Regions from separate parts of the Bacillus sp. SSR7 genome, predicted to be linked through region 1. Evidence: riboswitches for the same ligand, from Rfam matches in the RefSeq annotation. Region 1 holds a riboswitch; the other holds the start of a gene.

Evidence for each region. A riboswitch is a leader RNA that binds a small molecule or an ion and turns the genes downstream of it on or off. The one in region 1 is predicted to bind cyclic di-AMP.
Region 2: it holds a riboswitch for cyclic di-AMP, as region 1 does, so the genes downstream of both, AC0NJG_RS14100 (APC family permease) here and AC0NJG_RS25405 (hypothetical protein) in region 1, are expected to answer to the same signal.

The regions. Positions count from the first base shown of each region.
Region 1 covers NZ_JBVVXV010000019.1:111,627-117,945, forward strand. Annotated here, with positions in the region: gene kdpA (potassium-transporting ATPase subunit KdpA) at 1-1,015, opposite strand, end outside; gene kdpF (K(+)-transporting ATPase subunit F) at 1,035-1,115, opposite strand; gene AC0NJG_RS25395 (SipW-dependent-type signal peptide-containing protein) at 1,112-1,216, opposite strand; cyclic di-AMP (ydaO/yuaA leader) riboswitch at 1,311-1,456, opposite strand; gene AC0NJG_RS25400 (hypothetical protein) at 1,718-1,948, opposite strand; gene AC0NJG_RS25405 (hypothetical protein) at 1,965-2,351, opposite strand; cyclic di-AMP (ydaO/yuaA leader) riboswitch at 2,445-2,592, opposite strand; gene thiD (bifunctional hydroxymethylpyrimidine kinase/phosphomethylpyrimidine kinase) at 2,678-3,499, opposite strand; gene thiF (thiazole biosynthesis adenylyltransferase ThiF) at 3,506-4,525, opposite strand; gene thiG (thiazole synthase) at 4,518-5,288, opposite strand; gene thiS (sulfur carrier protein ThiS) at 5,291-5,494, opposite strand; gene thiO (glycine oxidase ThiO) at 5,510-6,319, opposite strand, start outside.
Region 2 covers NZ_JBVVXV010000006.1:212,516-218,834, forward strand. Annotated here, with positions in the region: gene AC0NJG_RS14100 (APC family permease) at 213-2,039, opposite strand; cyclic di-AMP (ydaO/yuaA leader) riboswitch at 2,184-2,330, opposite strand; gene AC0NJG_RS14105 (hypothetical protein) at 2,471-2,599, shown strand; gene panE (2-dehydropantoate 2-reductase) at 2,655-3,599, opposite strand; gene AC0NJG_RS14115 (hypothetical protein) at 3,775-5,250, shown strand; gene trhO (oxygen-dependent tRNA uridine(34) hydroxylase TrhO) at 5,467-6,319, opposite strand, start outside.

The DNA.
Region 1 (6,319 bases):
CAGCTGTCGTTACTGTTGCGTATAGTGAAGAAAATACTGTTCCGAACCTTACTTCTTTTCCTTCTGTACTTCCTTGTACATGCTGGATACCCATGTCGTTTAATACTGGATTTCCATGTAATTCAGATGTCGTAATTGTGATAAATCCTAGCAAGAACACCATGAATAGTGATACAAAAAGAATACGTCCTTGCTTTTTATTTCCTACCATTCGTCCATACGTAAATGGAAGTGCTGTTGGCAATAACATCATAAGCATCATTTGCAAAATATTACTCATTTGTCCTGGATTTTCGAAAGGATGTGTAGAGTTTGCTCCGAAAAATCCACCGCCGTTATTTCCAAGTTCCTTAATGGAAACGAACGATGCAACTGGCCCACGTAAAATACTTTGCTTGGCGCCATCAATCGTTTGTGCTGTAACTGCACCGTCTAATGTTTGTGGTACGCCAAATGCAACAAAGAGTAACGCCGTAATAAAAGCGATAGGAAGAAATACTCTCGTTAAAGCTCTCGTAAAATCAACGAAAAAGTTACCAAGTTCCTTTCCAGCAAGGCCTCTTATAAACGCCATTACAAGTGCTAACGTCGTTGCCGGTGCTGCAAACATTAAAAATGTAATTCCGATCAATTGTGATAAATAAGATAAACCATTTTCACCGCTATAATGCTGTAAGTTTGTATCAGCCATAAAACTGACTGCTGTATTAAAAGCGAGCGTAGGCTCCATTCCTTCAATGTGTGCTGGATTTAATGGCAATACTCCTTGCAGTCTGAAAATGAAATATACGACAACAATCATAAATCCATTTAATAAAACTAATGATAACGCGTACTGTTTCCACGTTTGATTGTATTCTTTTACACCCGTAATTTTAAAAATAATTTTTTCAAAAGGCCCGAATACTTTATCTAGCTTTTTACTACCTTGAAAGGCTTTCTCTAAATAAATTCCCGTTGGCTTTGCCACAAGAACAAACAACAGCATTGTAATAACGACTGCTACCCAGATCATAATGAATGACTCCCCCTAATTAAAACTTTTCCGGATTTAATAATGCATACACTAAGTACACCGTAATTGCTGCAACAATAATTGATAAGGCAATCATCATGATTGCTTCCCTTCTTTCACAACTTTATCTGACCAACTTGCAAGACTTGCCATCGATGCGACTAATACAACAAAAATCCCGATCATTACAACATCTAACATAATTATCCCTCTCTTTTGTAAAAAATTACCATTAAATAATCAAAAAAAGAACACTAAGCTCTACTTAGTGTTCGAAATGAACAACACAAAGTAAACCTCCTCTCTAAACGCTTACGAGGTTAGCTGTCGGATTCGGGCCTAAAGAGTAGCCCTACTTTCAAAACTGAAAGATTCACCCCAAGTGACGATGCACAAAATTGGTTCCCCCGCTCCATTTCTGGAACTCAGCGATTTTAGGTTTTTTTGGAAATTTTATGAATGATTTATGAGAGTAAATATACTCCTCTATATTTAACTTGTAAAGAGGCAAATTACCTAAAATAAGAAAATATACATCTATTTAAACGCTTACATTAAGTGTTATTAATATTCTTTCATCTGTTTTCTCGTCTTTTCTTTCTTTTTCACAGAAATGACCTTTTAAATACGAAATAAAAAGAGCGAATGACATGAAGTGCATAGCTTGTTGCACTCAGCATTCGCTCTTTTTTCATCGACTATTTATTCTCCACGCAAAAATGCGCGCAAATTTCTCCCACGAATATAAACTTGTGACAATTCTGCATGTAGCTGCTCATATTCGATAACATCTGTTTTTAAATATAAAGCATCTTTAGATGGCAATATGATATAGGGCCTTGGAAAAATAGGATCAAGTACGACCAATTCTTGAACTCGCTCTACCGATACCGCCCAACGATTCGCTATATCTCCTAATAACAACACTTTCATCTTCTTCTCCCCCGCCCTATTCAAAAAATAAAAAAGTAATATTATCACAATTCGTAAACACGACAAATGTAGCTCCAATTGTTTCATAGAGCCTCGCTGGATATCGTTTATTCCTTGTAACAACAGTAATAGGTGCCTGAAAAGAAAAGCGAATGTGTTCTGTGAAAAAACTAACGATTGGAAGCTCATCCCCTAGTAAAATTACCTTCTTAATACACTCACAAATACTAGTAAAATCCTGCTCCTTACTACAACTATACGTCCAATCAAATCCACAATCCCTAACTTCAGCTGCTATCTCTTCATTTGCTGTAAAAATAATTAACTCATGTTGAAATGCTACTAAATCTCTTAAACTATTTACCTTGCTTTCTTCTCCAACACAAATAAGTGTTAGTTCCATGTACCTCATCCTCCTTAGCATAAAAGAACTCGAATATAGATTGATATTCCCCTATACTAATCAGATCGATGAAGTGATGTATCCATCATGGCACCGCCCTCTCTCAAGACGCTTACGAAGTTAGCTGTCGGATTCGGACTTTGAGAGTAGCCCTACTTTCAAAATTGAAAGATTCACCCCTAGTGACACTTCACAAATTGGTTCCTCCGCTCCATATAATTGGACTCAGCGTATTACAAAAAATGTATTCTGGCTGATATATTACTCCTGTAATTGGAAAAAGTAAATAGAAAAAAAGCCAGTTACAAAACTGACTTTTCACTTTCTTACAAACGCATTTTATTCACTTTATATGCAAAATGATTCGTCGGTCCATGACCACTACCGATATTCAATGGCTCTTCAATTGCTATACTAATAAATTGTTTTGCTTCTTGAACTGCCTCTTCAATCGAGTAGCCCTTCGCAAGTCCTGCTGTAACTGCAGATGCAAATGTACAGCCGCTTCCGTGTGTTTGTTTCGAAGGAATTCGCTCACTTCTAAATTCAATAAACTCTTCTCCATCAAAGAGTAAATCAATTACTTCATTACCTTGATATTCAGCATGCCCGCCCTTCATAAGTACATATTTCGCACCTAATTCATGCAGTACTTTTGCAGCCTCTTTACTATCTTCAACGTTATGAATTTCTAGCCCTGTTAACACTTCTGCTTCAGGAACATTCGGTGTTATAACAGTTGCTACTGGTAATAAGTATTCTTTTAATGCTTGTACTGCTTCTTGTTGTAATAGTGATGCTCCTCCTTTTGCAATCATAACAGGATCTAGCACAATATTATTCCAGCCAAATTTCTTAATCTGTTCTGCCACAATTTGAATAATTTCACTACTAAACAACATTCCTAGTTTCACAGCATCTGGTGTTACATCCGTACCAATTGAATTCAACTGTTCCGTAATACCTTCTAATGGAACTGGATATACCCCTTGAACGCCAAGCGTGTTTTGAGCAGTAATTGCCGTAATAGCCGTCATACCATACACACCAAGCTCTTGGAATGTTTTTAAATCTGCTTGAATGCCGGCACCGCCGCCACTATCAGATCCTGCAATTGTTAAAGCTTTATTTACTTTCATCCCACTCATCCTTTTCTATCCAAAATAGCGATGATAAATTGTTTTTGCTTCGCTTATATCTTTCGTTCCATGTACAAGTACACGACCATCTTTAAAAGCAACTAATCTCTTTTCTTCCACAGAAAATGATAATAAATATGGATTTACATTTAAATCATTCACACGATCATTCAGCAGCTCTTTATATCGTTCAAAATCTATTTCCTCTTTATGAGGTGGTCTAATTTGAACTGTATTTCTCCCGCATAACACTGCTGTTTTCGATGTATTGTCTTTATTTAAATACGGATACAATGCATTCTCTCCGCACGAAGGACAATTGTGTTTACGAAGCTTTTGTACATTCATACATGAATATTCATTCTTCCACATATCAAACGATACAAGTCCATCCCGGAGTGCCTCGTAATCTTCCACTAACAATTTAAGAGCTTCTGTTACTTGATGAGAAACGACGAGAGATACAGCAGGCGATATAATGCCTGCCGTATCACATGTCGCTCCCCCAAGCGGAATTGCTTGTAACAAACATGATAAACATGGCGTTTTACTAGGAAGAATGGTGTAAGAAAGGCCGTAACTCCCTACACATGCTCCGTAAATCCATGGAATAGAATACTTTTGTGCTATATCATTCACAATGAAACGTGTTTCAAAATTATCAGTCGCATCGATTATTACATCAACATTTGTAACAAGTTCTTCTAATTCCTCAGCTGTTACATCTTGAACGAGCGCTTCTACTCTTACTTCACTATTAATCTCTTCTAGACGTTTCTTTGCCGCTACGGCCTTCGGAAGATTATTTTCTACATCACTCTCTGCATACAATTGCTGCCTTTGTAAATTACTCCAATCGACATAATCACGATCAACAATCGTTACTGTGCCAACACCCGCTCTTACAAACATTTCTGCATTTGCACTACCTAGTGCACCCGCACCAATAATGAGTACATGCTTTTCTCTTATTTTTTGCTGGCCTTCTTCTCCAATCGGAGAAAATAATTCTTGGCGAGAATATCGATTATTCAACTACGCTCATTCCTTCTAAAGGACTACTTGCCGTTGCACAACGCTTACGTGCAATACGACCTGCTTCAAATCCTAAACGGCCTGCCTCAATACTTAATTTCATTGCTTGTGCCATTTTAATAGGATCTTTTGCTCCTGATACAGCTGTATTTAATAACACGCCATCTGCTCCTAATTCCATCGCAAATGCCGCATCAGCCGGGCTACCGATACCAGCATCAACGATAACTGGTACTGTCGCTTGTTCAATAATAAAGCTCAAATTCAATGGATTTACAATACCAAGTCCTGATCCAATTGGAGATGCTCCTGGCATAATCGCATGCACGCCAAGTTCTTGTAATTTACGTGCTAATACAACATCATCAGATGTGTACGGAAGTACGATAAATCCTTCCTCTAGTAACATTTCAGATGCCTTTAACGTCTCTACCGGATCAGGTAATAACGTTCTATCATCACCAATAACTTCTACCTTTATCATGTCACAAAGCCCAGAAGCTTTTGCTAATTTTGCAATACGAACAGCTTCTTCAGCATTTTTTGCTCCGGCTGTATTCGGTAATAACGTATATTTTTTCACATCAAGTTTCTCTAATAAATTAGGCTGCTTTGCATCAAATATATCCATACGACGTACTGCGAACGTTAAAACCTCAGCCTCAGATACATCAATTGCCTTTTGCTGCACATCAAAATCAGGGAATTTTCCTGTTCCTAATAAAAGTCTAGAATGAAATGAAAATGGTCCAATGTTTAACATAATCAACCGCCTCCTACGAAAGTTACAATCTCAATTTGGTCTCCATCAAAAACAGATGTATCTGTATGATCATCTTTTTGTAAAATATCTTTATTACGCTCTACTACAACAATTCTGTTATCTAACTCTAAATGTGTAAGTAGCTCAGCTACTGTTTTCACACTCTCTGGCACTTCAATTTGATTACCATTAATTTTTAAATTCAAACTTCCATCCCCTTTCTAAACTGTTTTAGAAAGCAATGAATCTAGCAAGTGATTCTCCTGCTTTCCCTCTATTAAATCAGCCATATATTGACCAGAAACAGGACTTAATAAAATACCGTTTCGATAATGGCCCGTACAAGCATATAAACCTTTTATTTCTTCATGCTCTCCCATATAAGGAGCTTCATGATTCGATTGTGGTCTTAATCCTGCCCATGCACTTTCCCATTCAGCTTCTTTTAAAGCAGGCAATATTGTATACGCGCGCTCTAATATAGAAGTAATACTTTCCGGTTGCACAGTTTTATTGAACGTACGGGGCTTCATCGTTGCACCAATTACGTAACGTCCACCGCGCTTTGGTGCAATGTAAAATCTTTCTTGGAAAATAGGCGCCTTTAAAAGTGGTTTTCTACTTCTTACCGCTACTACTTCTCCTTTAACTGGATATGTACCCCATTCGCGGTGAAAATAACCTAGTAACTTTGTGCTCCATGAGCCACCCGCAATCACAACTTTTTCGCAAGTGATCATACCTTCGCTTGTCACAATTCCAGTCACTTTATTATTTTCAATACGAACATCAAACACTTCTGTCTGTTCATATATATCAGCACCCGAGAATGATGCGGAATGTGCGAATGCTTTCGTAAGATCTGGTGCAATAACATGACCGTCTTTCGGATAATATACAGCCCCTATAATTGACTCAGATAGATACGGCTCTTTCTCTCGCAAACGATCTCCCGCTAGAAAGTAAGAATCTTCACCGGTTTTCTGCTGCCAATCCATAATATGAAGAATTCTTTCCTTTTCCTCTTCATT
Region 2 (6,319 bases), on a different contig from region 1:
CCCTTTATTTTCAAGCTTTCATGTCTTTATTTTAAAATATAATCCACTTTACTTTTTCAATTGAAATATCTATATATCACAACAAAAACCTCTACTTACTCACAGATGTAAAAATTATATCAATATATCTTTTGGACTCGTATGCAATTATGCATAGCGTATACACAAAAAGGATAGCTTCACTTTCGTAAAGCTATCCTTAAAAAACCTTCTTATTTTTTCAAATGATATGGTACTGTTGTAATAACAACATTTCTTTTATAGAGTAAATACGCACGAATGAGTAAACTAGACTGATTATGAAGAATGTTATGCCAACCTTTTTTCGGAATGAATTGTGGTATAACGACCGTAACTCGGTAATTTGATTCACTCGCTTTATACTGTACTGTATCAATGAACTTTGTTAGCGGTTGAATAATACTTCTATAATGAGAATGTAAAGTAACAAGCCTTACTTCAGGTTGCCACTTCTTCCATTTCTCTTCAAATTTCTTTTCCTCTTCTCTGTCAAAAGCGACATATACAGCAATAACTTGATCTGCTGAAAGAGACTTTGCATAGTTCAATGAATTTTCTACTACATGTGTCATACCAGCTACTGGAACGACAATTACATTTCCTTCAATCGGAACAATCCGTTCACAAGTTTTTAAACTTAGTTGGTCTCCTACTGCATCATAATGCTTCTTAATTCGGTGGAATAAGAAGATAATTACAGGTAAGAAAATAAGGATTGACCAAACTTGTGCAAATTTAGTTAAAAAGAACATACTCATTACGATAAAACTAATGACTGCACCAATTAAATTGACCGTTAATCGTAAAGCCCATCCTTCCGGTTTTTCACGAAGCCATTTTAATACCATACCACTTTGAGAAAGGGTAAATGGAATAAATACACCTACTGCATATAACGGAATTAAATGCTCTGTTTGCCCTTGGAAAGCTACAATTAAAATAATCGATGCGATTCCAAGTATAATAATTCCATTTGAGTAACCTAGGCGGTCTCCTCTAATCGTAAACATTCTTGGTATAAACTTATCTTTTGCAAGGTTTACTGCTAATAACGGAAACGCAGAATATCCTGTGTTAGCAGCAAGGATTAATATTAAAGCTGTTGTACCTTGTATGAAATAGTACATGAAATTACGTCCAAATGTTTGTTCAGCAATTTGTGAAACAACTGTTACTTCTTTACTTGGAGAAATTCCGTAATAATAAGCTAAGAACACAATTCCTGAAAATAAAACTGCAAGTAATGCACCCATTGCAAGCAATGTTTTTGCAGCATTGTTTGGCGCAGGATCTTTAAAGTTCGGAATTGCATTTGAAATTGCTTCAACACCTGTTAAAGCAGAACTACCTGATGCAAATGCTCTTAATAATAAAAATAAACTAATCCCTGCAACTGGTGTTCCAATCGGCGTGTGTAAAGTTGGTGACACGTGCCCCGTTAAAATATTGTATATCCCTACACCAATTAATATAAATAGTGCCAAAACAAATAAATAAACAGGATATGCTAAAACGGAAGCTGATTCCGTTACACCTCTTAAATTTAAGATGGTAATAAATATAACAAATATAATCGCAATGATTACATTATGTGCATGTAAACTAGGAAAAGCAGATGTGAGCGCATCTGTACCTGCAGACACACTTACCGCAACAGTTAAAATATAGTCAACTAATAAAGATCCTCCAGCAATTAAGCCTGGATTCATCCCTAAATTTTCTTTTGATACAACATACGCGCCCCCGCCATGCGGATAAGCAAAAATAATTTGACGATAAGATAAAATAAGGGCCGTCAATAATACTAATACCCCAACAGCGATCGGAATGGAATACCAATAAGCGATCGCTCCAACACCTGCTAAAGCAATTAAAATTTGCTCTGGACCGTAAGCAACTGATGACAATGCGTCAGAAGATAAAATAGCTAAAGCTTTCGTTTTATTAAGCTTCTGTTCTCCAAGCTCTGTTGATTTTAACGGTCTTCCAATTAAAAATCTTTTAATAGATGAAACCAATGCTGTCCACTCTCCAATAATTTTGTACGAACGATTCTGCTTGTTACAGCCAGCAAACTATTTCTTCAGAAAACAAAAAATGTCTACAAGCCATAGCGAAATAGACTTGTAGACATTATTTTTTTTGTCGCACAAGCTCCACCTTCCTTCTCAATATAACGCTTACGAGGTTAGCTGTCGGATTCGGGCCTATGAGTAGCCCTACCTTTTTCAAGGATTCACCCCATCGGATTATGTACTAATCCGTAAAAACGGGTCCCCCGTACCATGCGGTTTCAGCGATTTAGAAAATTGAAACTGTGGATTATAATACTCCTTTATTTTCAAAAAGTAAACAAAAATTTTTAATAAGAAAAAAATTAAAATGATTGTGCATAATCCACTGAGAAATATACATAATGAATACTAAAAAATCGATAAAGGAGACCCATATGTCTAAAGAAAAGAAGCCTATTTTTTCCGATTCCTATTTAGATGCAGTAGCAAATGAAATTAATCAGTTATATGGTAAACGTGAACAGGAAATAAATTTGACAGATAGAACAAAAAGAAATAAATAATTTGTCATAAAAAAAGAAAGCAATACACTTATATATTGCTTTCTTTTTTATTTTTTCATACATCTAATTCTATTACAGATCTGTTAAAGGTCATCTCTTCATACACCTTTAAATTTTGATATATAGTGCCTAATAATGGTGCCGCTATTGAAAATTGCTCTGCTACATCCAGTAAATATCCTTGCAAGTGCTTCCCTTCAATAAACGAACCCTTTTCCATATCACGTTGCATTGATGACTTCATATCATACGAAATTTTATCAATCGTTTTCATATGTTCCTCGGCAATATTTTCCTTTACGGGAGCTCCTAATACTCTCATGATTTGTACAGATTCCTCAAACACATTACGGATAAAATCACGGCCGCCTTCACTTTCACGGATTGGTCCAATTGGTGCACGCATTAACGTTGTCACACCGGACATTACAGTAATAAATAAATATTTATGCCACATATCTTGCGTAATATTTTCACTTAAAACAAAACTAGATTTCGTACCTGCAAATGCTTTAGAAATATGCTTCACTCTCTCTGAATTTTGAGACTTAATTTCTCCAAACACAAGTCTGTTGGCAGCGCTAGTTTGTACAATTTCTCCTTGATCGTTTAACGTCGTCTCGATAAAGCATAAACCGCCAATTACTTTTTCTTCACCGAATTCTTTTTGTAATAGCGATAAATGAGCGATACCATTTAACAATGGAATGATTACAGTATTTTCGCCAACAAACGGCTTCAAATCTTGAATTGCCTCTTTTAAGTGATACGCTTTTGTTGAAAATAAAATAACATCAAATGGAGAAGTTCTCTCTTCTTTCGTTATTAATTTCGGTTGAAACGAAAAATCCCCGTTAACACTCCGGATTACAAGTCCTCTTTCCTCTAATTGTTTTTTTCGTTTACTACGAACAAGAAATGTAACATCTTCTCTCTTTTCGACTAATCTGCCACCAAAAAATCCTCCGACTCCACCAGCGCCTAATACTAAAATCCTCATACAGCATCCCCCTTTTCAAAATACAATTTTATAACTTTTAATATACATAATATTATACATGTCCTCTGCTAAATAAGCTGAATTTTCACTCTCAATTGAGTATAAAACAGTGGTTATTTTCAAATAAATTTGGGCATGTTGTTTCTATAGCATATATGGAAAGGAAACAATATAGATGGAGGCAATACAAGTAATTGAGGAAAAAGATGTAGCAACAGCTATATTTCAATTTATATTCCCGTTTTCGTTTAAAGCTGGATATGAACAACAGATGTTCCCTTTCTTACAAAAAAACGATTTTCGTCCTTTTCGGCTCGATCATCTCGATGATGAAAATACATATTATGGGGAGTTTAAAGTTTCACATCAAAATATGGAAGCATACTATCTTTCATTTACCAATAAAATTCTCTTTCCTCACTCAGAGCATCAAAAGGGCTTGCAACGTTATTCAAAGGACCTTAACTTAGCTGGACATTTAACAACAAACCTTATTTCAATCCCATTCAAGATACACTCTATTGATGTAACACTTTGTCCTTATGAACTTGGCTTCTTAACAATTCGAACAGAAGTAAACACTGCTCCAAACATGACTTTATCCGAAGCAATCGAATTCGCTGCTCGCTTCCGTGTACTTGAAACTAAAAATGATACAAATGAGACTATTTGTATTGAATGTAACGGAAAAAAGTATTCCCAAGTTGAAAAATTCATTTTTGGTTATTTATTTCATGGCGTAACTGATTTCTTTGAAAAGAAGAGATTAAGAAGTTCATACTTTCAAACCTTCCCTTTCTTCGAAGACCAAAGAATGTACGTCCAAACTTTATTGTCACTAAAAGAAGGAATGGAACTTAATGAAGTGGATGTTTATCGTACTTCTAGTCTTTCCGGATTAACAAGTGATGGTAAGCCATATGTGAGTGCGAATAACCTTCCTTACATTCATGACTATTTAAAAAAACACGCTTACCAGAGATGGGCTCCAAATCGTTATTTCATAATGGAAGAACATATTTTTACATGTGTAACAAATGAAGGAGAACGTGAAATCGCTAAACTTGCTAGTCAAATGTACGGAGAATTTTATTACGCTTTATTATTAAACCTATTCCATAAAATTGTTTTATTAAAAATGGCTAACGCCTATGCTGAGCTAAACATTGAACAAGATACTAATGAAATAGAGAAATTAATTTATTCGATCAATTCGTTCACTGCTAATTATTTTTCTTTAGAATTAGTATCCCAATCACAAAGTGAAGATATTTTCTTTCGTTTAAGAAAACTTTTTAATATTGAGGTTCTATACTCGAACGCGAAACAAAATCTTGATAGTTTGTTTAAATATCAAGAAAATGTCGCCTCTAAAAAAGATAGCCTCTTATTATTAATTTTAACGCTCTACTCTGTAGTGGGCCAAATGTTAGGGTTTACTATGATTGACCTTTTAAGAAACACCGATTCAAACAAAATATCGTCACCTCTTGAATTTTTCGCCCTATTAATTGCGATTAGCGGCATTGTCATTTCACTTATTTTAGGTGCGCAAAGTTTATACCAATGGAGTCTACAACATAAACGAAGAAAAGCTTGGGTTAAACAAACTGTATTGTCTGCTGTGAAAGAGGAAGACGATAAGAAGTAAAGAAAATTAATTTCAAATTACAAATACGTAGCGCGCTGCAGTAAGTGAAATTTTTATGAGCGATTTTCCGATTATATCGGCGCAACTCGAAATATATCAGCGATTTTTTTAATATATCGACTTACCGACAAAAACCGACAAATAACAGGACCGGATAATAAAAAAGGGTGCTCCAAAATAAAACTTGGAGTACCCCTTTTATTATACGAATTCAGTTTACTTCCCTGCTTCGATTTTCTCTAATGCAGCAGCTACTTGCTCTTCCGTTAATTCATGTTGTATTACGTAGCGGTTACGTGGACTTACACGACATTCATGAGAACATGCACGTAAATATTTCGCTTCGTTTTTTTCAGAACATAAAATTTTCTTGTTACATTCTGGATTTGAACAGTTTACATAGCGTTCACAAGGTTCACCTGTAAAATGGTCTTTACCAACGATAACATGTTCTTTTTGGTTTACTGGTACAGCGATACGCTCATCGAACACGTAACATTGTCCATCCCAAAGCTCACCTTGTACTTCTGGGTCTTTTCCGTACGTTACAATTCCGCCGTGAAGCTGACTTACATCTTCATAACCTTCACGAACTAACCAACCAGAGAACTTCTCACAACGAATTCCGCCTGTACAGTACGTTAAAATCTTTTTACCTTCAAGTACTTCTTTATTTTCACGAATCCAATCTGGTAATTCACGGAATGATTCGATATCAGGTTTAATCGCACCTTTGAAGTGACCTAAATCAAATTCATAATCATTTCGCGCATCAATGATAACTGTATCTTCTTGTTTCATTGCTTCATAAAAATCTTTTGGCTCTAAATACTTCCCAGTTATTTCGTGTGGGTTAATGTCATCTTCTAGACGAAGTGTAACTAACTCTGGACGAGGACGTACGTGCATTTTCTTAAATGCATGACCATCAGCTTCATCTATTTTAAATACGATACCGTCAAAACGTGGATCATTATTCATTGCTTCCATGTATTTCTCTGTTTGTTCTACAGTTCCAGAACAAGTTCCGTTAATACCTTCTTTTGCTACAAGAATTCTTCCTTTTAAT